4 regions of the Thioalkalivibrio sp. ALE19 genome follow, and region 3 is predicted to be linked to each of the others. Evidence: predicted binding sites of a transcription regulator. Region 3 holds the regulator's gene; each other region holds the start of a gene.
What was found. The regulator sigma-54, encoded in region 3, starts transcription at its own class of promoters, with help from an activator protein. The targets are predictions, from matches to a motif close to TGGCANGNTNCNTGCTT.
Positions count from the first base shown of each region.

Region 1: a site for sigma-54 is predicted at 3,553-3,569, ahead of F787_RS0105355 (TorF family putative porin). Genes of this name have one in related genera too.
Region 2: a site for sigma-54 is predicted at 2,179-2,195, ahead of fliL (flagellar basal body-associated protein FliL). Genes of this name have one in related genera too.
Region 4: a site for sigma-54 is predicted at 3,826-3,842, ahead of glnL (nitrogen regulation protein NR(II)). Genes of this name have one in related genera too.

Region 1 is NZ_AUAG01000010.1:39,270-44,949, forward strand. It holds gene F787_RS0105340 (histidine kinase) at 1-599, opposite strand, end outside; gene F787_RS0105345 (ammonium transporter) at 1,028-2,278, opposite strand; gene glnK (P-II family nitrogen regulator) at 2,318-2,656, opposite strand; gene F787_RS0105355 (TorF family putative porin) at 2,730-3,497, opposite strand; gene folB (dihydroneopterin aldolase) at 3,806-4,168, opposite strand; gene F787_RS0105365 (amidoligase family protein) at 4,313-5,308, shown strand; gene F787_RS0105370 (gamma-glutamyl-gamma-aminobutyrate hydrolase family protein) at 5,325-5,680, shown strand, end outside.
Region 2 is NZ_AUAG01000011.1:35,088-40,767, reverse strand. It holds gene fliO (flagellar biosynthetic protein FliO) at 1-62, opposite strand, end outside; gene fliN (flagellar motor switch protein FliN) at 65-658, opposite strand; gene fliM (flagellar motor switch protein FliM) at 675-1,652, opposite strand; gene fliL (flagellar basal body-associated protein FliL) at 1,662-2,141, opposite strand; gene F787_RS0105805 (flagellar hook-length control protein FliK) at 2,351-3,436, opposite strand; gene fliJ (flagellar export protein FliJ) at 3,504-3,965, opposite strand; gene F787_RS0105795 (FliI/YscN family ATPase) at 3,962-5,341, opposite strand; gene F787_RS0105790 (FliH/SctL family protein) at 5,338-5,680, opposite strand, start outside.
Region 3 is NZ_AUAG01000001.1:55,638-61,317, reverse strand. It holds gene hprK (HPr(Ser) kinase/phosphatase) at 1-12, opposite strand, end outside; gene F787_RS0100320 (PTS sugar transporter subunit IIA) at 15-479, opposite strand; gene hpf (ribosome hibernation-promoting factor, HPF/YfiA family) at 484-822, opposite strand; gene F787_RS0100310 (RNA polymerase factor sigma-54) at 826-2,355, opposite strand; gene lptB (LPS export ABC transporter ATP-binding protein) at 2,440-3,180, opposite strand; gene lptA (lipopolysaccharide transport periplasmic protein LptA) at 3,177-3,719, opposite strand; gene lptC (LPS export ABC transporter periplasmic protein LptC) at 3,716-4,294, opposite strand; gene F787_RS0100290 (HAD family hydrolase) at 4,291-4,827, opposite strand; gene F787_RS0100285 (KpsF/GutQ family sugar-phosphate isomerase) at 4,827-5,680, opposite strand, start outside.
Region 4 is NZ_AUAG01000022.1:57,106-62,785, forward strand. It holds gene polA (DNA polymerase I) at 1-1,301, opposite strand, end outside; gene F787_RS0109765 (TIGR00730 family Rossman fold protein) at 1,440-2,165, shown strand; gene F787_RS0109770 (DUF2782 domain-containing protein) at 2,165-2,560, shown strand; gene F787_RS0109775 (hypothetical protein) at 2,554-3,342, shown strand; gene F787_RS0109780 (DUF4124 domain-containing protein) at 3,342-3,698, shown strand; gene glnL (nitrogen regulation protein NR(II)) at 3,854-4,960, shown strand; gene ntrC (nitrogen regulation protein NR(I)) at 4,957-5,680, shown strand, end outside.

The sequences.
Region 1 (5,680 bases), on a different contig from region 3:
AGGCACCGGCCCAGCGGCAGCAGGTGCCGGCACTGCCGCTCGTCGCGGCGGAATCCGATGTTCGCGACCAGGCGCATCTGCCCGTCCGTCGTGACCAGCCGCGCGGTGGCTGCGGCCGCGCCCAGGGTCTCCTGAGTACGGGCAAGAAAACGGGCAAGCAGCTCGTCCAGATCGCGGGACGTGTTGATGCTGCTGGCGACCTCGTAAAGGATCTGGAGGCTGCGCGACTTCTGTTCCAGCCGTTCGGTCTGGGTCCGAACCTCCTCGCGCATGTCGCGCGTGAGTCGTTCGAGCCGTTCTGTCAGGCCATTCACGTCACGCGCCAGCTCATCGAACTCCCCACGCTGCGGAGTCGGGATACGGGCAGCCAGGTTGCCGCCTCGGACCCGCTGCGCCCAGTGACGCAGGTGGAACAGCGGCCTGACAAGGTAACGATAGGCAAGCAGCGGCAGGGTCAGGATCACCAGCAACGCGAGGATCAGGGCCGCGAGCTGCACCACGGCTGTCCCCCCGTCCGGAGGGGAGTCCCGAACGATCCATGGATTGAGGGCCAGAGCCAGCACGACCGGCAGCGCGAGGACAGCGGTCAGAAGGAGCATCACAAGCGCGATCCGCCAGCCAGTCTTGTGACGCCAGTCCCGATCCGGCCGGATCAACCACGCGCCCGGAGCCGCGCGACCCGAAGTGGAAAGCTGGAGTTTCATGGCATTTTGCGCCTCCCGCGGGTGCAACCCTCGGGAATCGAGGGAGCGCTTCCTGCCCGCCAAACCCCCTTAATATGGACGCCTTTTTGCCACAGGGCAACTTCTGAAAAGATAGCACTTACAAATGTCAACTTACCCGCAATACCGGAAGGACATGACAGATGGCGGGTGCTGCCGGTCACAAAAAAGAGGGCGCCGCGAGGGCGCCCTGAAGGCCAACTTCCGGGTCCCGGGAGAGACCGTGCTGTCGGCGTCGGAGGAGACAAGTTGCGGGGCCGGCCTTCCGGCCCCGTCCAGCCTGCGTACAGGCTATGGGTTTCGCGTTACTTGTTCGTGAACTCCGGGTAGGCCTCGAGGCCGCACTCGGTCACGTCGGCACCCAGCTCTTCTTCCTCTTCACCCAGGCGGATGCCCATGGCCATCTTGAGGATGAACCAGACCAGCAGGCTGGCGAGGAAGACGAAGACGAAGATCGCCGCAAGACCCGCGATCTGCGCCACGAAGGTGGCGTCCGGATTGGACAGCAGGACCGCGAGCACGCCCCAGATGCCGGCCGTACCGTGGGCCGAGATCGCACCCACCGGGTCATCGATCTTGACCTTGTCCAGCGCGACGATGGAGAAGACCACGATCACGCCACCCACGGCGCCGATGAAGGTCGCCAGCAGCGGGCTGGGCATCAGCGGTTCGGCGGTGATGGACACCAGGCCGGCAACCGCGCCGTTCAGGGCCATGGTCAGATCGGCCTTGCCGAACATCAGGCGGGTGGTGATCAGCGCGGCAATCACGCCCCCGGCCGCGGCCAGGTTGGTGTTGGTGAACACGGCCGCCACGGCATTCGCGGATTCAACGTCGGACACCTTGAGCTCGGAACCGCCGTTGAAGCCGAACCAGCCCAGCCAGAGGATCAGCACGCCCAGCGTCGCCAGCGGCATGCTGGAGCCCGGGATCGCGTTGATCTGGCCGTCCTTGCCGTACTTGCCCTTGCGCGCCCCCAGCAGCAGAACGCCCGCCAGCGCGGCCACGGCACCGGTGAAGTGGACGATGCCCGAACCGGCGTAGTCGAGATAGCCGATCTGGTCCAGCATGCCGCCGCCCCAGCTCCAGAAGCCCTGGATCGGGTAGATCACGCCGGTGAGGACCACGGCGAAGGCGAGGAAGGCCCACAGCTTCATGCGTTCGGCAACCGCCCCGGAAACAATCGACATCGCGGTGGCCACGAACACCACCTGGAAGAAGAAGTCCGCGCGGTCGGAGTAGTAGACATCACCGCCGCTGCCCAGCACGTCGGCCACGGCGTTGTCACCGGTGATGAAGAAACCCAGCCCCGGGATCAACGAGGTGAGTCCTTCGCTGTACATGATGTTGTAGCCGATCAGCATGTACATGACCGACGCGATGGAATAAAGGGAGATGTTCTTGGTGAGGATTTCGGCCACGCTCTTGGTCCGCACCATGCCGGCCTCGAGCATGGTAAAGCCCGCGGCCATCCACATGACCAGTGCGCCGGCCATCAGGAAGTAAAAGGTGTCAAGGGCGTAGGCCACCTCGACGACTTGCTGTTCGATATCCATTTTCGGATTACCTCATCTAATAATGACCGAGATGGGCGCTCAGAGCGCTTCGGTTCCGGTTTCACCCGTGCGGATTCGCAGGACCTGCTCGACCGGCGAGACAAAGATCTTTCCGTCCCCGATCTTGCCGGTGCTCGCGGCCTTCGAAACGGCTTCGATCACCTGGTCGACCAGGCTGTCATCCACCGCAACCTCCAGCTTGACCTTGGGCAGAAAGTCCACGACGTATTCAGCACCGCGGTACAGTTCGGTGTGGCCGCGCTGGCGACCGAAACCCTTGACTTCGGTCATGGTGATGCCCTGCACACCGATCTCGGACATCGCCTCGCGCACATCATCAAGCTTGAACGGCTTGATCACGGCAGTAATCATCTTCATGTCAGACTCCTCTCCGGCGAGCCGCTGCCCGGGGGCAACGACCCGCAACGATGTTTTGCTTCCGGTTCAACGATCAGAAGGATTTCGACCAGCCCACCCAGGCGCGCATGTCTTCGTCATCGACATCGGCGTAGGCCAGGTTCAGGCTGAATTCGCCGAACTCGCCGGCATCGCGGGCGAGGCTGGCGGAGTAGTGGGTGTAATCGTCATTTTCGCTGTCGTCGTACGTCTGACGTCCGACCATGAAACCGGCGCTGTAGACCTCGGCGAACGGCACATCCAGGCCGCCGTAGAAATAGACGTCGTCGCTTTCCAGAAGCGACTCGGACGCGCTGTCGGTCACCACCCACTGAACACCGCCGTAAAAACCGATCATGTCCATGTCATAACTGACTGACCCGACCAGTTCGCCGAAGTCGTAGCTCACAGACGAACTATCGCCAGTATCCACATTGGTGATAGAGGCATCTGGGTAGGCGTAGTACACGTAGCCCACGTCATAGCCGAAACCGTTATCGAACGAATCGGCGAATCCAAGATAGAGATCCAGTTCATAGGTGGTATCGTCCTCAACCAACTCGTCATCGTCGTTGAGACCTGTCCCGAAATCCACGTTGGAAGCCCAGGTACCCATGTAGAACCCGGAGGCATGCTCCCAGTCAAAACCACCCTGGATTGCGGCACCCCCGTCGGTTTCGGAGAAACCGCGCAGTTCATAATCGGAAACAATTGAAATGTTGGCCGAGAATTCAGCGGCCGCGCTGGAAGTAAAGACGACACCCCCGGTGGACCCGACGGCCAGGATCGCGGTGGCGACGGCGGAATAGGCGAATTTCTTCATTGATTGACTCCCTCTGCGTGTTTTCTGGATGTCGCTGCTTGTCGACACCCGTTCCTTGCAGGGGGCGTGCCAGAAACGTGAAACGGGGCAAAATCCGGTTTTATGCAACGCTGTTGCGGGCAAACCACGGGTGATTGCCACGAACGGGTGCAATCACAAAGTGCAGACGCACCAAAAGAGGGCAATACGAGCCGGGGACGCCACCGGAAAGGGCGCCGCGCGGGAAGGGGCAGTGCGGGAAGGCTGTGAGGGAAACAGGAGCAGGAAGCGCGGAAGCGTCCTGCCGGTCGGTCGGGGCCTGCTCGGTCTCAGTCGGTGGCGAGCGAGCCGCGTTCGATGGTGATGCCCACCTCGCGCACCCCGGCCACCGCGCCCGGTTTGCCCAGGGTAATGCGCAGCCACGGCGAACCGAACTGCGCCATCAGGGTCTCGGCGATCTCCTCGGCGAGGGATTCGAGCAGGATGTGGGGTTCGCGGGTCACGATGGCCCGCACCGCGTTGGCCACGGCCTCGTAGTCAACCGTGTCTTCGATCTCGCCGGAGTGGGCGGCCACGCGAGTGTCCGCCGCCAGCTCGATGTCGAAGCGCAGCGGGCGCTGCATGCGCTGTTCCCAGTCGTAGACGCCGACCACGGCGGGGATTTCGAGATCGCGCAGATAGATACGGTCCATGCGGGACACCGGGGACACAGGGTTGCGAAGGGGCTTATCGTACTGCCTGCCCCCGCCCGCGTACACCGGGGCGTGCGATCGTGGCGCAACGCGCTACCATGCCCGGACAGTCCGACCGAGCAGCGTCGCCAGGAGAGCCGCCGCATGTCCACCACTTCGTTTCAGCCACTGCCGTGGACCCGGACCCCCGAGGGGGCCCTGCGCCGGGTCGGCGTGGAAATCGAGATGGCGGGCGTCTCGCTGGAGACGATGGCCCGCGCCATCATCGACGAATTCGGCGGGCAAATCGAGGCCGAGCATGCCTTCGTGCTGCATGTCCGCGACAGCGACGCGGGGGATTTCCAGCTGGAGCTGGATGCCCGCGTACTCAAGGACCGCGGCTATCGCGAGCACCTGGCCCGCCTGGGGGTCGACCTGGAAGACCGCGACCAGGAAGCACTGGAGGCCTGGCTGGCCGATGCCGCCGGGCGCCTGGTCCCGCACGAGATCGTCGCGCCACCCCTGGAACCTGCGCAGCTGCCCCGACTGGACCGGGTGCGTGCCGCGCTGCAACAGGAAGGCGCGCTGGGGACCGAGCGCTCGCTGCTGTACGCGTTCGGGCTGCAGCTGAACATCGAGATCCACAGCCGCGAGCCCGAATGGCTGCTGGCCGTACTGCGGGCCTTCGTGCTCATGTACGAGATCCTCGCGCAGGCGGGGGCCATCGACCTGTCGCGCCGCCTGTCGCCCTACATCCGGCCGTTCCCGGGCGCCTTCGTGCGCTACATCCTCGATCCCGATTTCACCCCGGACCGCGCATCGCTGATCGACACCTGGCTGGCGCACAACCCCACGCGCAACCGTCCACTGGACCTGCTCCCGGTGCTGGCGGAGCTGGACCCCGAACGCGTTGCGGCGGCGCCGGTGGAACACGAACTGATCAAGCCGCGCCCGGCCCTGCACTACCGCCTGCCGGACTGCCGCATCGACGACCCGAGCTGGAGCCTGGCGCACCCGCTGAACGGCTGGGTGGAAGTGGAACAGCTGGCCGCTCACCCCGAACGTCTGGAACGGCTCGCGCGGGAGTATCTGGAGCGCCCGGGCCAGGCAGTTGGCCGCTGGACCGATGAATGGATGCAGCGACTGCGTGCCTGGTTCTGAGCGCCCGCAGCGTCCGGTGATCGCCGTCACCGGCCCGGACCGTGGCGGCACGCCCGCGTGGCTGTTCACCGCCCTGGCGGTGTGGCGGGCCGGCGGCCGCCCCCTGCGCATCCGCCCCGGGCGTCCCCGCCGCAACCGGCGCATCGACGCCCTGATCGTCGGTGGCGGGCCCGACGTCGATCCCGGGCTTTATCGCGAGACGCTGCCCGACGGCCCGGACAGCGCGGCGATCCGGCAGGCCGAACGACGCCTGTCGCAGCGCCTGATCGGCTACGCCTTCTATCCCGCGCTGTGGCTGCTGCGCCGGCTGTTTCAGTCGAAGAGCTCATCGCTGGATCCGGAGCGCGACCGGCTGGAGAAATCCCTGATCCA
Region 2 (5,680 bases), on a different contig from region 3:
AGGGCGCCGGCCGGCAGCAGCGCCAGCAGCCAGAGCGATCCGGGAAGAACACGCGAGCACATGACTATTTCAGCTTCCGGATGCGTTCGCTGGGGCTGATCACGTCGGTCAGGCGGATCCCGAATTTCTCGTTCACCACCACGACCTCGCCGTGCGCGATCAGGGTCCCGTTGACCAGCACGTCCAGCGGCTCCCCGGCCAGGCGTTCCAGTTCCACCACCGAACCTTGGTTGAGCTGGAGCAGATTACGAATCGGGATGCGGGTGCGGCCGATCTCCATGGAGATGGTCACCGGCACGTCCAGCACCATGTCCAGATTCACGTCTTCTTCTTCGCCGCCCCCGGAATCGGTGAGTTCATCCGGTTCCAGCGGCTGCGCATTCGGATCCGGCTTGTGCTTGCGTTCCCGCTCGCCCCCGGCAGCCGCCTTGCTGCGGCCGCCGGTGCCAGTGGAGGCGGCGTTGGCCGCATCGCTCTCGTGCGAATTGGACTGCGCCTGGGCCAGCAGCGCGTCGGGGTCCTCCGCCTCGCCCCCGGAGCTGTCATCCTGCTCCGCCAGGGCCGCAGCCCATTCATCGGCCAGGGCATCCTGATCCACCGACTCCTCGCCGTCGCCCTGTTCGGTTTCCTGATCCGGACGCTTGTCGTCGTCTGCCATCGTCCTGTCCTCTTGCCTATCGTTGTACGCGACCGGTGATCTTGATCGCGTTCTGGCCATTCGAAACCCCGAACTTGCCGCGCAGCAGCGGGATGTCCTCGACCTTCAGAGTGACTTCTTCGGGGATGTCCACCGGAATGATGTCGCCCGGCTTGATGTCCAGCAGCTCCTGCACGGTGACCTCCGCCTCGGTGAGCACCGAGGAGATCTCCACGTCCGCGTCCTGAACCTCTTCCCGCAGGGCGTTCATCCAGCGCTGATCGACATCGGAGCGATCCGACTGGATACCGGTATCCAGCTGCTCGCGGATCGGTTCGATCATCGAATAGGGCAGGGTCACGTGGAGATTGCCGCCGCCCCCATCCAGCTCGATGTGGAATTCGTTGATCACAACGATCTCGGTGGGGCTCACGATGTTCGCGAACTGGGGGTTGACCTCGGAGTTGAGAAACTCGAAGTCGATGTCCATGACCGGCTCCCAGGCCTTGGTCATGTCCTCGAACGCGCCCTCGAGGATGCTGTGCACCACCCGCATCTCCATCGGGGTGAAGTCACGGCCCTCGATGCGGGTATAGAAGCGCCCGTCGCCGCCGAAGAAGTTGTCCACCAGGATGAACACCAGCTTGGGGTCGAACACGAACAGTCCGGTGCCATGCAGCGGATGCGCGCGTACCAGATTCAGGCTGGTGGGCACGAACAGGGAGTGCATGTACTCGGAAAACTTGGTCAGCCGGGTGCCGCTGACCGAGATCTCGGCCGAACGCCGCAGCATGTTGAACAGCCGCACGCGCAGATGCCGCGCAAAACGCTCGTTGATCATCTCGAGCGTGGGCATGCGCCCGCGCACGATGCGATCCTGGGTGGCGAAATTGAACTCGCGCGCCTGACCGTCGTGGGGAAACTCTTCCTCCTCGGTCTCGACGTCGCCGGAATCGACGCCGTGCAGCAGCGCGTCGATCTCGTCCTGGCTCAGGATGTCGGTTTGCTGTGCCATGACGCGGCCTTACTGCATGACCAGTTCGGTGAACACCACGCGCTCCAGATCGGAGGGCGCTTCGCGCGACTCCAGGATCGCACGGACAGTGGCCGTCAGCTCCTCCGCCAGCGCTTCCTTGCCTTCCCGCGTGTTCAGCTCGGTATATTCCTGATCCGAGAGGATGCCGAGGATGTCGTTGCGGACTACGGGCAGGTGATCCTCCACGGCTTCCAGCACCGCCGGGTCGGTGGACACCAGACCGATCTGCACGCGCAGGAACTGCACGCTTCCCGGGGCATCGATGTTCACCGTCATGGGATCGAGCGACGAATAGTGGCGCTCGGGCGGCAGATCTTCCGCCGTTTCGTCAGCGTCCTGCGACAGCAGGTACCAGGCGGCCGCGCCCCCGCCGCCGGCGAGCAGAACCGCAACGACCAGGAGGATGATGATCATCCATTTCCTGCCGCCGCCCCCCTTGTTCTCGAGTTCGACTTCCTTCTCCGCCATGACACACCCGCATTGCGTGGATTCGCTGACGGAACCCAAGCAAGCGCGGTGCCATGAATCATTACTACTTTATAAACAGAGAGTTGAACCCACTTTAGGGGTGTCGTTCGTCATCCCGAGGGTCGAGCGCCCGGCGTATGCGTCAACGAACCGGACGCTCCATCGAGCGAGAAGTCGAGATTCTGGCGGCCGGTCTGCCGGAACGGGCCTCAGGCAAACAGGTCCACCCGACGGTTGAGGAAGGAAAGGGTGCTGCCGGGAGCGACGGGACCTTCATCGTCGTCGCTCCCTTCGCCCTCCGCACCCGTGGCGACGCCGGGTTCATCCCCGCTTCCGTAACCGTCGCCGGCCATCTCGGTATCCGCGGAATCGTCCGGCGGTTCATCCGACACCGAGGCATCGGCGAGCTCGAGCCCGCTGTCGGCGAGACTGTCACGCAGGCGCGGCATTGCCGCTTCCAGCACCTCACGGGTCACGGGGTTGGTACTGAAGAACTGTACACTGGCACGGTCCCCCTCCATGCTGACCCGCACATCCAGGACCCCCAGCTGAGGCGGATGCAGTTTCATCTCGGTGCGCCCGCCGCGGGCCTGCGCCATCATCTGGATCTGCTCCGCAAGCTGGCGATCGCCCGAAGTCTGCAGCAGGCGGGTCAGATCCAGCCGCATCCCGCCGCCCCGCGCACCCTCGGCATCGGAGGCCTGGGCTGCCGGCTGGGCCAGTGCCTGGGCATTCTCACGGCCGCTGCGCGCCGATTCCGAGGCCTGCGTCAGCCACTGGGCCAGGACCTCGGTGGTCCCTTCACGCGAGCCACCGCCGGTCAGCGCCCCGGGAGCCAGTTCCTGCAGCCGCGACCCCGGGTTCTGCCCTTCCGGACCGGTTTGCAGGAACAGGCGCATCAGGGAAACCGGGATGCCGTCGCCCGCCGCTCCGGACTCGGGCCCGTCTTCCAGCAGACTGCGCAGCTCGCGGCCGTCGATTTCTCCGTCACCTTCCTCGCCGGTCAGCCAGCCGGGCGGCAATTGCATGCCGTCCACAGCGGTCAGATCCTGCCCCTGCAGGAGATCCTGGAACCGCTGGATCAGTCCTTCCAGATCCAGCTCGGCCAGCTCGGAATCATCCACCCCGAGCGCGCCCAGCATCGCTTCCAGCTGCGGGCGGAGTGCCTTCAGGAAACCGTCTTCCCCGCCTTTTCCCTTGTCTTTCAATTCCTTGAGCCGATCCATGCCCTCGCCGCCGTCGAGCAGCTGTGCCAGCGCTCCCAGCCCCTGTCCCGATGCCTGTGCTGCGATCATGTCCCGTCCTCGCCTGTTGCGCGCACCGCGCGCGTCCGCCCCTGCGGGGTCTGCGTATCCATACCTTTCAAGATTCCTGCCAGTTCACCGTGCGTTCGCCGGATTCCGGTTCCCGTGCGAAGGCCTGGCGGGTCGCCCACATGTCCTGCTCCACCTGCTGCCGCCGGGCCTGATGACGCTGGCCTTCGGCTCGCGTGCGTTCCAGCAGCTTTTCCAGCGACATGCAGTCGCGATGGTGTTCCAGCCATTGCTCGCGAGCCGTCTCCACCTGGCTTTCGGCCGCCTGGATGCGCAGGGCCTGCTGTTCCAGCGCCTCGCGTAGCTTCTGCCGCATGCCGGCCAGCCATTTGAGGGTGTTGGGGTCCTGAGGCATGGAGGCCGCCAGGTATTCCTGCTGGAAGGTTTCCAGCTGCTCGCGCTGGGCCTCGGCCGCGTTCAGCTGAGCGATGCGTTCGCCCAGTTCGCGAGTCGCCTCGGTCTCGCCGATCTGGCGGATACGCAACAGCCGTTCGATGCGCTGCGGATTCATGCCCCGCCCCCGGTGAGTGCGACCAGCTGATCCCGCGCGGTGGCAAAATCCACCCCCTCGGTCGTGCCCTGCGCCAGGAACTGCTCCAGCCGGTCATGCATCGCCACGGCCTGGTCGAGGTGCGGATCGGCACCCTTGCGGTAGGCCCCCACCGAGATCAGGTCACGGTTGCGCTGATAGGTGGCGGCCAGATCACGGAACCGCCGTGCCGCCTTATCGTGCTCCGGGGTCGTCAGGGCACTCATCACGCGCGAGATCGATGCACCGACGTCGATGGCCGGGTAGCGACCGGTCTCGGCGATCTCGCGCGAGAGCACCACATGCCCGTCAAGGATCGCCCGCGCGGCGTCCACGATCGGATCGTTCGGATCATCTCCCTCGGCCAGCACCGTATAGAATCCGGTGATCGAGCCCCCGCCCACGTCGCCATTGCCGGCACGCTCCACCAGCTGCGGCAGGCGCGCGAACACCGAGGCCGCATAGCCCTTGGAGGCCGGCGGCTCGCCGATGGCCATCGCGATCTCGCGCGCGCCCTGGGCGAAGCGGGTCAGCGAGTCCATCAGCAGCAGCACGTTCAGCCCCTGATCGCGGAACTGTTCCGCCACCGTGGTCGCCACCCAGGCCCCGTGCTGGCGCAGCAGCGGCGACTGATCCGCCGGCACCGCCACCACCACCGTACGCCGGCGGGATTCCTCGTCGAGGATCTCGTGGATGAAATCGTTGACCTCGCGCCCGCGTTCACCGATCAGCCCGACCACGATCACGTCGGCGCTGGTGTGGCGGGTCATCATCCCCAGCAGCACGCTCTTGCCCACGCCGGAACCGGCGAACAGGCCCAGCCGCTGGCCGCGCCCGACCGACAGCAGCGCGTTGATCGCGCGTACGCCGGTATCCAGAGGCTCGCGCACCGGTGCGCGCGACAGCGGGTTGATCGGCTGTCCGTTGAGGGTGGCACGATCATGCGTTCGGATCGGCCCGAGGCCGTCCAGTGGCTCGCCACGGGCGTCGATCACCCGCCCCAGCAGGCCATTGCCCACCGGGATCGAACGCTGGGTGTCCACCGGCTCGATGCGGGCCCCGGGTACCAGCCCGGCGGCCGCCTCCTCCGGCATCAGGAACGTCCGGTCGTTCTGGAATCCGACGACCTCGGCGGGCACGGTTTCGCCGCGTTCGCCATGAATCAGGGCGCGGCCGCCCAGCGGCAGGCGCAGGCCCTCGGCCTCGAGGGTCAGACCGGTCACGCGCGACAGGATCCCCTGCGACTGCGGGGCCGCCACCCGTTCGACCCGCCCGCGCGACTGCTCCAGCCGTTCGCGCAGCCCCGCGGTGAGCCCTTCGCGCTGGCGTGTATGGGCATCGCGAATACTGGCGGTCATGCCGGATCCTCCTCATCACGGGCCGACGCATCGTCCCCGGGTTCCTTTCGCTTCTCCGTACCCGCCCCGTCATGCGCCGACGTCGTGACCGGCTCGCGCGGCTCCGGATCCGTGTCCGGCACGCTCGCGTGGCCGTCCCAGATGGCCTCCACGGCCTGCCGCAGGCGGCGCTCCAGACTGGCATCCACTTCGGACGCACCCGCCTCGACCCGACAGCCACCCCGCGCCAGTTCCGGGTCCGGGATCCAGGTGATCTCGCCCGCCTGCGCGGACCCCCATTGCTCCACCAGGGCCTGATCCTCGGGATGCAGGTGCACCCGCACGCTGCGGTTGCGCCCC
Region 3 (5,680 bases):
CCGGTCGGCCATGGTCAGGTATCTCCCAGGGCCCGGGTGAGGGCCTGCTGGACCCCCGCGCTGTCCGCGGCGCGCCGGATGCCGGCGAGGGTGTCCGGCTGCGACAGCCCGCGCGCGAGCTGGGCCAGCAGGTCCAGGTGTTCGCTGGTGGCCTCTTCCGGCACCAGCAGGGCGATCAGGATGTCCACCGGTTCGTGGTCCATGGCTTCGAAATCCACGCCCTGATCCAGACGCAGGACCGCGATGCGGGGCGTATCCAGCTCGGCGAGACGGCCGTGCGGGATCGCCACGCCATGGCCGAGCCCGGTGGAGCCCAGTTTTTCGCGGGCCGACATGGCTTCGAACGCGGCACTGGCCGCCAGTCCGTCCGCGGCCCCGTCCACCAGCAGATCGGCGAGGGTTTCCAGCGCTCGTTTCTTGCTGGAGCAGTCGGTTTCCAGTCCGATGCGCTCCGGGGTGATGAGCTCGGCCGGATTCATCGGCTTACTCGGGTTGTTCGCGGTTGCGCTGGGCGCCCTCGGCGCGATGATGATCCTTGACCTTCTCCTTGTGCTTGATCAGCTGGCGGTCGACCTTGTCGATCAGGCCGTCGATGGCGGCGTACATGTCATCGTGGCTGGCCTCGGCGTGGATGTGGTTGCCGCTGACCTGCAGATTCGCTTCCGCCTTGTTGTGCAGCTTCTGCGTCTTCTCGTGGTTCAGCACCACGTGCACGTCGATCACCTTGTCGAAGTGGCGTTCCAGCTTCTGGAATTTCTCGTTGACGTAGTCGCGCAGGGCGTCGGTGATGTCGACGTGGTGTCCGGTGAGATTGATCTGCATGGGTCAGGCTCCTTTCGGTTTGCTTCCGGTCGGCATGGCGGCCATCTGGCGGCGCTCGCTGGAGGATGGCAGGTTCATGCCCTCCCGGTATTTGGCCACGGTACGCCGGGCCACGTTGATGCCCCGATCCGCCAGGATCTGGGCGAGGCGGGAATCGCTGAGCGGTTTGCCCGGCGTTTCCTCTTCGATGAGTTCGCGGATCATGGCACGAATCGCGGTCGCGGAGCATTCCCCGCCGTCGCTGGTGCCCACGTGACTGGAGAAGAAATACTTGAATTCGAACACCCCGCGGGGGGTGTGCATGTATTTCTGCGTGGTGACCCGCGAGATCGTGGACTCGTGCATCTCCAGGGCTTCGGCGATGTCGCGCAGGATCAGCGGCTGCATCGCCACCTCGCCGTGTTCCAGGAACCCCTGCTGGCGTTCGACGATCGCTCGCGCCACGCGCAGCAGGGTGTCGTTGCGGCTGTGCAGGCTCTTGATGAACCATCGCGCCTCCTGCAGCTGATCGCGCATGAAGGCGCTGTCGCGGGCATCGGAGACCTGGCGGACCATGCCGGCGTAGAGGTCGTTGATGCGAATGCGCGGGGCGATCTCGGGATTCAGGTCGACCTGCCAGCCCCGGTCGGTATGACGCACGTAGACATCCGGGACCACGTATTCCGGCGGTGTCGAGCTGATCTGGGCGCCGGGGCGCGGGTTGAGCGTGCGGATCAGGTCCAGCGCCGCGGCCAGTTCGTCGCCATCGCGTACGCCGCTCTGGCGCTGCAGGGCCTTGTAGTCACGCCGGGCAAGGGCGTCCATGCCGTGTTCCAGGAGCGCGCGCGCCGCCTCGCGCGAGGGCGCGTCCGGCGCCAGCTCGCCCAGCTGGACCTCCAGGCACTCGCGCAGATCCAGCGAACCGACCCCCAGCGGGTCGCAGTGCTGCAACCAGTGGCGTACGGCCTCGACCTCGTCGGTGTCGACGGGGGGGTCTTCACTCCGGCTGATGGTCTCGGCCAGGGTCTCGACGTCGCCCTCGAGGTAGCCGTCGCCGTTGATGGTGTCGATCAGGGCGGCGCCGATGCGCTGGTCGCGCGGGGTCAGGTGCGACAGATGCAGCTGCCACAGCAGGTGATCCTGCAGCCCGCCGCCGTCGTCGTCCGAGGTGTTCTCCAGCGGGTCGCGGTCGTCCAGACCGCGCGGGCTGGCGCTGGCGTCGTAGATGTCTTCCCAGCGGCTGTCGGTCACCAGCTCGTCGGGGATGATGTCCTCCGAGCCGCCGGCATCCACCGTTTCGCCGGTGCCGGCGGCGTCGCTGCCGCTCTCGCCGTCGTCGGTGTTCGCGTCGCTGTCGGTGTCCGCGGTGTCCCCCGCGTCGGCACCGAGTTCGTCATCCTCGGCCTGTTCCAGCATGGGATTGCTTTCCAGCGCCTGCTGGATCTCGGCCTGGAGCTCCAGCGTGGACAGCTGCAGCAGCCGGATGGCCTGCTGCAGCTGCGGCGTCATGGTCAGCGTCTGACCGAGCTGCAGATTCAGCCCGGGCTTCAGCATGAGTTGGGAAAGGCGTTGGTCACCATAAGTGAATAGTAATCCCTTGCTGCGGGCTTGTGCACCGCCCCGGTGCGGCGGTCGGTGTCACAGGCGGAAGTTTTCGCCGAGGTAGACCTCGCGCACGCGGGCGTCGGCCAGCAGTTCGTCCGGCGTGCCCGCGCTCAGCAGGCGCCCCTCGCTGAGGATGTACGCGCGATGGCAGATGCCCAGGGTCTCGCGTACGTTGTGATCCGAGATTAGTACGCCGATGCCGCGTTCGGCCAGGTGGCGGATGACTTCCTGGATCTCGCCGACCGAGATCGGATCGACCCCGGCAAACGGTTCGTCCAGACAGATGAACCGCGGATCGCCGGCCAGCGCGCGGGCGATCTCGGCGCGCCGCCGCTCGCCTCCGGACAGCGCGATCCCGGGGCTGTGGCGCACGGTCTCCAGCTGGAATTCCTCGATCAGGGCGTCGCCGATGCGGCGGCGCTCGTGGCGGTCGAGTTCCGGGCGCAGTTCCAGCACCGCCTGCAGGTTGTCTTCGACCGACAGGCGGCGAAAGATCGAGGCCTCCTGTGGCAGATAGCCCAGCCCGGCGCGGGCGCGTTCGTGGATGGGCGCCCGGGTGATGTCGCGCCCGCCCAGGGTGATGCGCCCGGTATTGGGCCGGATCAGTCCGACCAGGCTGTAGAAGCAGGTGGTCTTGCCGGCCCCGTTGGGTCCCAGCAGGCCGACCACTTCGCCGGGCACCAGGTCCACATCCATCGCGTCCAGCACGGTACGCTGGCCATAGCGCTTGCTCAGCTCGCGGGCGACCAGATGGCCGTCGGCCGCGGGGGTCATGGATCGTCCTCGCGTGGCTGCAGGCGGATGTGCACGCGCTCGTCATCGGTGTCGCCGCGTTCGGCGCGGATCACGTCGCGTTCGAGATCGTAGGTGATGCGCTGCCCGCGGGCATCCTCGGCGGCGGTGATGACGCGTGCCCGTTCGGTCAGGATCACGCGTTCCTCGTCGAGGAAATAGTCGATGCGCAGCCCCTCGGCGATGCGCGTCTCGCCGGTCTCGGGATCGGGCGACTCCAGGCGTGCGGGCTCGCCGTGGGCCTCGATCTCGTAGGGGCGGCGCTCGCGCATGTGCACGATCACGCGGTCCGCCTCCAGGGTGGCATCGCCGCGCACCACGATCACGTCGCCGGTGTAGGTGCCTGTGCCCGCGCGTTCGTCCATCTCGGCGTGGTCCGCGGTGATCTCCACCGGCAGGGCATCCTCGCGGCCGGTCGCCGGCGGGGCCGCCAGGAACACTGCGAGTATGCCCGCCACGGCAAGCAGCGGGGCCGGTCGGCGGATGCCCGCGCGGCGATGTTCGGTTGTGGCCGGGTTCATTCCGGGCGGTCCTCCTGCGGCAGGTCGCTGTACAGCGTGTAGACCTCGGCGAGCAGCTCAATGGTATCCGCTTGCGGGTCGGCGCGCAGGCCGGTACCCCGCTGGAACAGTCCCGGCTGTTCCAGGGTGCTCGGGGCCGACGAGGTCGTCAGCCGGGTGTCCAGCGCCACGCGCACGTCGCGCGACTCGATCACCGTGCGTACGCGCGCGTCGCGTTCGGGGCGCACGCCGCGGGTGTGGCCGAAGGTATGCAGCAGTTCGCGATCGGGCTGATGTGCCGCGCGCGGGGCGCGCCAGGTCCAGTTCAGGCCCCGTTGGTCCAGCAGATCCAGCTCCGGGTCATCGATGAACTGGACCGCATCCCGGTCGTATTCGCGCAGCCGCGACCCCTGCAGGCGGTGGGTGGGCCGCCCGTCCTCGCCGGTGACATGCGCGGTAAACCCCTCGATCTGCAGCGTGGGTTCCGCGTCGGCCGCGGGTTCGGCGGGCGGCTCGGCCGCTGCCGGCCCGGCGAGCAGGCATCCGGCGGCCAGCAGCCGGGCGGCGAGCGGGGCGCGGCGCGGATCCGGGGTCATGCTTGCAGGTAGCTTTCGAGCACGGTCTCAAGGCGGCCGCGCGCGGCCAGCAGGTCCTCGCAGACTTCGCGGACCGCGCCGCGCCCGCCACCGGCCGTGGTGACCCATTGCGCGTGCTGGCGCACGAACGGATGGGCGTCGCCGACCGCGATGCCCAGGCCAACCCGTCGCATCGCCGGCAGATCGACCACGTCGTCGCCGACGAACGCGGCCTCGTCGGCGCGGTGCCCGGTCTGCTGCAGCAGCTGTGCCAGTGCCTCCCCCTTGTCCCGCCGGCCCTGGATGCAGTGGCGGATGCCCAGATCCTGCAGGCGATGTTCGACGACCGCCGACTGCCGCCCGGTCAGGATCGCGACCTCCAGGCCTTCGTCCATGGCCATGCGCAGGCCGTGGCCGTCGCGGCTGTGGAAGGCCTTGTACTGTTCGCCACCGTCGCCGAGAAACAGCGCGCCGTCGGTCAGCACGCCGTCGACGTCCAGGATCAGCAGTCGGGTGCCGCGCTGCAGGCCGGCGAGATCGATGTCGTCATGCATCAGGCCACCCCCGCGCGCAGCAGGTCGTGCATGTTGATCACCCCCTGCAGCCGGCCGTCCGCATCGGCGACCGGGAGGGCGTTGATGCGGCGGCTTTCCATCACCTCCAGGGCCTCCGCGGCCAGCCAGTCGGCGCGGGCGGTGTGCCCGCCCCGGGTCATCACCTCGCCAATGGTCAGCGTCTCCAGGCTCTCGCCCCGGTCCAGGGTGCGGCGCAGGTCGCCGTCGGTGAAGACCCCCAGGATTCGCGCGTCGGCGTCGCTGACGATCACCAGTCCCAGTCCCTTGCGGGTGATCTCGAACAGCGCATCCTTCAGCGGCGCGTCTGGTGCGATGCGCGGGATCGCCTCGCCGGTATGCATGATGTCGCCGACGTGGATCAGCAGGCGCCGCCCGAGGCGCCCGCCGGGGTGCGAACGCGCGAAATCGTCGGCGGTGAAGCCGCGCGCATCCAGCACCGCCACCGCCAGGGCATCGCTCATCGCCAGGGCCGCGGTGGTGCTGGAGGTCGGCGCCAGCCCCAGCGGGCAGGCCTCGTGTTCCACGCTGACATCCAGGTGTACGCTGGCATCGGTGCCCAGGCGCGAGCCGGGGTTGCCGGTCATCGCGATCAGCGGGACGTCCAGGCGTCGGATCAGCGGCAGGATGGTGAGGATCTCGTCGGTCTCGCCGGAGTTCGACAGGGCGATCACTACGTCGTCGCGGGTGATCATGCCGAGATCGCCGTGGCTGGCCTCGCCCGGATGCACGAAGAACGCCGGCGTGCCGGTGGAGGCGAGGGTGGCCGCCAGCTTGCTGCCGATGTGGCCGGACTTGCCCATGCCGGTAACCACCACCCGCCCGCGACAGGCGA
Region 4 (5,680 bases), on a different contig from region 3:
TCCAGGTCGTGCCGGTTGGCGCCGGCGTCGAGGCAGAACGACTGCAGCATGGTGTCATCGACAATGCCGCGCAGCACGATGCCATGGTTGCCCAGCACGTTGCGGTCGTACTTGAGGTTGTGGCCGAGCTTGCCGTGTTCGGCCGATTCCAGCCACGGCCGCAGGCGCTCCAGGGTCGCCTCGCGCGGGAGCTGCGGATCGGCATCCGGACCGCTGTGGGCCAGCGGCAAGTAATAGGCGGTACCCGCCTCGAACGCGAAGGACATACCGATCAGCTCGGCCCGCATTGCCTCCAGGCTGCTGGTCTCGGTGTCAAACGCGACCCGCGCGGCGCCCTGCAGGCGTTCCAGCAACTCCGTGAATGCCGCCTCGTCCCGCACGGTGTGGTATTCGGCCGCCTGCCCCGGATCGGCATTCCCGCCGCCACCGGAGGCATCGCCCCCGGCGTCGCCGCCTTCCAGCTCCGCGCGCCAGCGGGAGAACCCGTGGTGGCGCACCCGCTCCAGCAGCTGCTGCGAATCGGGCTCGCGCAGCTCGAGGTCGTCGGGGCCCAGCGGGAGATCGACATCCCGGCGCACGGTGATCAGCTCGCGCGAGGTCGGCAGGCGATCGGCCGCGGCGCGCAGATTCTCGCCGATCTTGCCGCCGATCTCGTCGGCCCGCTCGAGGATGGTGTCGAGGTCGCCGTACTTCGCGATCCATTTGGCTGCAGTCTTGGGCCCGACCTTCTCGACCCCCGGGATGTTGTCCACGCTGTCGCCCATCAGCGCGAGGTAGTCGACGATCTGCTCCGGCTCCACGCCGAACTTTTCGCGCACGCCGGCGGGATCCAGCACCGTCCCGCTCATGGTGTTGACCAGGGTCACGTGGCCGTCCACCAGCTGGGCCAGGTCCTTGTCCCCGGTGGAGATCACCACATCCTGCCCGGCAGCCGCGGCGCGATCGGCCAGGGTGGCGATCACGTCATCCGCCTCCACCCCTTCCACGCACAGCAGCGGGAAGCCCATCAGCTGCACCAGCTCGTGCAGCGGCTCGATCTGCGCCGCCAGCTCCTCCGGCATCGGCGGCCGGGTGGCCTTGTATTCGGGGTAGATCTCGTCGCGGAAGGTGGGCCCCTTCGCGTCGAACACCACCCCCATGCGCTCGGGGGCATAGTCCGCGCGCAGCTTGCGCAGCATGTTGGCCACGCCGTAGAGCGCCCCGGTGGGGTGGCCGTCGGGGGCGGTCAGCGGGGGCAGGGCGTGGTAGGCCCGGAACAGGTAGGAGGAACCGTCGACCAGGACGAGCGGGGCTTGCGACATCATGCGGATCCGGCTGGGCTTGCGAGGGAAGCATTCTAGCAGGCTGCGGGCCCCGGCCCGAGCAGCGCCGGCGCGATTTGTGCGGCCGTCGGGCCACGGTTAGTCTAGGCGCCCCAGAGTGCAAAGAACGCGCCCCCCATGAACGATCACGATCGAGCCGAACACCCCGGGCTGCGGCCCATCGACGATTCCTCGCTGACCCGCGAGAGCTGGAAGATCTTCCAGATCATGGCGGAGTTCGTGGAGGGCTTCGAGCGCCTGGCGCACATCAAGCCCTCGGTCAGCGTGTTCGGCTCGGCGCGCATCCCGTCCGATCACCCGGACTACCTGCTTGCGGAACAGATCTCGCGCCAGCTGTCGGACGCGGGCTTCGCGGTGGTCAGCGGCGGCGGGCCGGGCATCATGGAGGCCGCCAACAAGGGCGCGTTCGCCGGCCATTCCCCCAGCATCGGGCTCAACATCCAGCTGCCGCACGAACAACACGCCAACCCCTACCAGGACATTGGCCTGGGGTTCCGGCACTTCTTCTCGCGCAAGGTGATGTTCGTCAAGTACGCCTCCGCCTACGTGGTACTGCCGGGCGGCTTCGGCACCCTGGACGAGCTGGCCGAGATCCTGACCCTGGTGCAGACCGGCAAGACCCGCCGCATCCCGGTCGTGCTGGTGGGCAGCAAGTTCTGGGAAGGCCTGCTGCAGTGGTTCGAGGACGCGCTGGTCACCCATGGGACCATCGATGCCGAGGACCTCAATCTATACTCGGTGGTGGACACCCCCGAGGAGGTCGTGGACGTGATCTTCGAGTACTACGAGGCCCGCAGCTTCGAGCCCTCGGCGGAAGAGAAACAACGACTGATGGAGCTCTGATGATGACGAGCACCCGCGCCACGGCGCTGGCCGCTGCCCTGCTGGGCCTTGTTCTCGCCGCCGGGCCGCTGGCGGCGCAGGACTTCGAAGACGCCCCGCCACCGCCCGACATGCCCGACGAAGCCGCCGGCGACGAGCCCGCACCGCCGCCGGTGCTGGACGAGCGCGCCCGCCAGCTGCAGGAACTGGAAGAGGCGGACGTCATCATCATGGAGCGCGATGGCGAGCGGCGACGCGAATATCGCGTGGACGGTGAGCTGGTGATCGTCGAGGTCACCCCGGCCGCCGGTCCGACCTATTATCTGGTGGACGTCACCGGGGAAGGCGATCTTGAACGCCGCGACGACCTGGCCCCCGGTTTCACCCCGCCCCGCTGGAGGATCCTGGAATGGTAAGCACGCAGTCGACCGTGGAACTGCCGGTCGCGGGTGCCGCGGCGCTGGAAGCAGCCTTTGCCGCTGCCCGGGCCGCCGGCGCTCCGCTGGGGCTGCCGACCGATGACGATGCCCCGCAGCTTGACGGGGATCGCGCGCACTGGACCCTGGAGCGCGGCAACGCCGCGGAGCCCGGGGCGATCGCCAGCGGTCCCGGCACGCCGGAGGCGCTGGGCCGCCTCGCGGCCCGCTGGCAGGCCTGGCATCCGGCGGAGGCCCTGCCGCAGGACGGCGTCTGGCGCCGCGGGGTACTGCAGCAGCAGCTGCGCGAACGCACCGAAGACCTGAGCGCCACCCTGGACGAACAGGCGCGCGAACAACTGAACCGCGAGCTGCATCATCAGGGGCTGTACCGGTTCGAGGACCTGCCGGTGGCCGGCAGCTTCTGGCGCTCGGTCCGCCGGCACGGCGAGCACACCGGACTGGCGGATCTGACGGTCCCGCCGGCCCCCGTGCCGGCGTTCTGGCAACTGGCGCGCATCGCGCTGGCGGTGGCCGTCAGCGAGACGGGCGAGCTCGATCGCGAACGCTACCGCGCCCTGCTGGATGGCTATCACCGCGAGCGCCCGCTGAGCGCGATCGAACGCGGCGCCGCCCCGACGCTCCTGCGCATGGCCGCGCTGGACGACTGGCTGGAATGCATCGAGGCCGGCCACGCGCCCGCGGGCCCCGATCCGCGCCTGGCCGGCCTGCAGGACGCCGGCACCCGGGTGCAGTCGGTATGGGTAAGGCCCGCCGCCTGATGACCCCGCGAGCCTCCCTCGCGGGGCTTGTGGCCCTGGCCATCGCCGGGGCGCCGGGCATCGGCGTTCTGGCCTCCACCGAGGTCCACCGCTGGGTGGACGAAGACGGTGTGGTGCATTTCTCCGACGAGGCACCCGGCGACGGGCGCAGCGAACGCATCGAGGTTCAGGAGCCGATGGGCGCCGTCCCCCTGGAAAACGCCCGCGAGATCCTCGAACGCCCGATCCGGCGGCCGGGAGAAGACCCGACGGACGACGAGCCGGAGGAAGATGCGGATGCGGACGAAGAGACCGACGATGAAGACGAAACTTCGATCGAGGACGTCCCGGTGCCCGTGGAACTGGTGGATTTCTGAGCCAGCCACGGGCATCGCACCACTTTGATGCACAGAATGCCCTACAATAGGGCAATGACTGCACCTCATCAGAGCGCCACCGCACAACGCCCCCGGACGAAGCGCTGCGACGCCCTCGTGGCCATTCTGGCGCACTTCATGCTTGAAACCGGGTGATGAGCCCGCATACGCCCCCTTCGCCCGCCTCGCTGCCCACCCCCCCGTGGTGGGACGACCTGTCCACGGCCGTGATGGTCACCGACGGGGATCTGCGGCTGCAGGCGATGAACGGCGCGGCCGAGGTCCTGCTGGGCCTCAGCCGCGAGCGCATCCTCGGTCACCCGCTCGGCCAGTGGCTGCATCTGGACCGCAACCTGACCACCCGTCTGCGCAACGCCCTGACCCAGGACCAGCCGATCACCCTGCGTGCGCGGCGCCTGGAACCGCTGCGCGCGGAAAGCTTCCTGGCCGACGTGGTGATCACGCCGCTGCACGGCGAGGGTGACGAACCCGGACGGCTGCTGTTCGAACTCAGCGCGATCGACCGGCACGAGCGCATCTCGCGCGAGGAACAGCTGCAGAAGCAGCAGGCCATCTCGCGCGCGGTCACGCGCGGGCTGGCGCACGAGATCAAGAACCCGCTCGGCGGGCTGCGCGGCGCCGCGCAGCTGCTGGCCGGAGAACTGGACGATCCCGACCTGCGCGAATACACGCGCATCATCATCCATGAGGCCGACCGCCTGCGCTCGCTGGTGGACCGCATGCTCGGCCCCAACAACATGCCGCAGCGCGCCCCTCTTAACCTGCACGAAGTCCTCGAGCATGTGCGCGGCCTGATCAGCGTCCAGCTGCCGCTGGGCGTGAAGATCCGCGGCGACTACGACCCTTCGATCCCGGAGATCGAAGCGGATCGCGACATGCTGGTGCAGGCGCTCCTCAACCTGGTGCAGAACGCCCTGCAGGCGCTGGGCGACGAGGGCGAGATCGTGCTCAGCTCGCGCATCCTGCGCCAGTACACCGTTTCCGGCAAACGCCACCGGCTGGTCGCGCGCCTGAGCGTGCGCGACAACGGGCCGGGAATCCCCGAGGAGGTCCGCGAGCGGATCTTCTTCCCCATGGTCACCGGCCGCGACAGCGGCACCGGCCTCGGCCTGCCGATCGCGCAGAGCCTGGTCCAGCTGCATGACGGCCTGATCGAATGCCATTCACGGCCCGGCTCCACGCGCTTCGACATCCTCCTGCCCGTGGCCGGACCGCCCGCCAGCGAGAGCCCCGACGCATGAATCCGACGGTCTGGATCATCGACGACGACGATTCCATCCGCTGGGTGCTGGAACGCGCCCTGAGCCGATCCGATATCGCGGTGCGCGGGTTCGAGTCCGCCGACGCGGCATGGGCGGCCCTGGAGACGGAAGACACCCCGGATACCATCGTCGCCGACATTCGCATGCCGGGGCTCAACGGGCTCGATTTCCTGGCGCGCATGCAGAGCCGCGGTGACGCGCCGCCGGTCATCATCATGACCGCATTCTCCGATCTGGAGAGCGCGGTGGGCGCCTACCAGACCGGGGCGTTCGAATACCTGCCCAAGCCGTTCGACGTGGACGAGGCGGTGGCCCTGGTGCAGCGTGCCCTGGAGGCCCGCCGTGACAGCCTGGCGGCCGCAACGCCCGACGAGGGCAGCGCCGAGGAAACCCCCATCATCGGCGAGGCGCCGGCGATGCAGGAGATGTTCCGCGCCATCGGCCGCCTGTCACGCTCCAATATCACGGTTCTGATCAACGGCGAATCGGGGACCGGCAAGGAGCTGGTCGCACGCGCGCTGCATCAGCACAGTCCGCGGGCGGGGCAGCCGCTGATCGCCCTGAACACGGCGGCCATCCCCAAGGACCTGCTGGAAAGCGAGCTGTTCGGCCACGAGCGGGGGGCCTTTACCGGCGCCAGCCAGACCCGCAAGGGCCGCTTCGAGCAGGCCGACGGCGGGACCCTGTTCCTCGACGAGA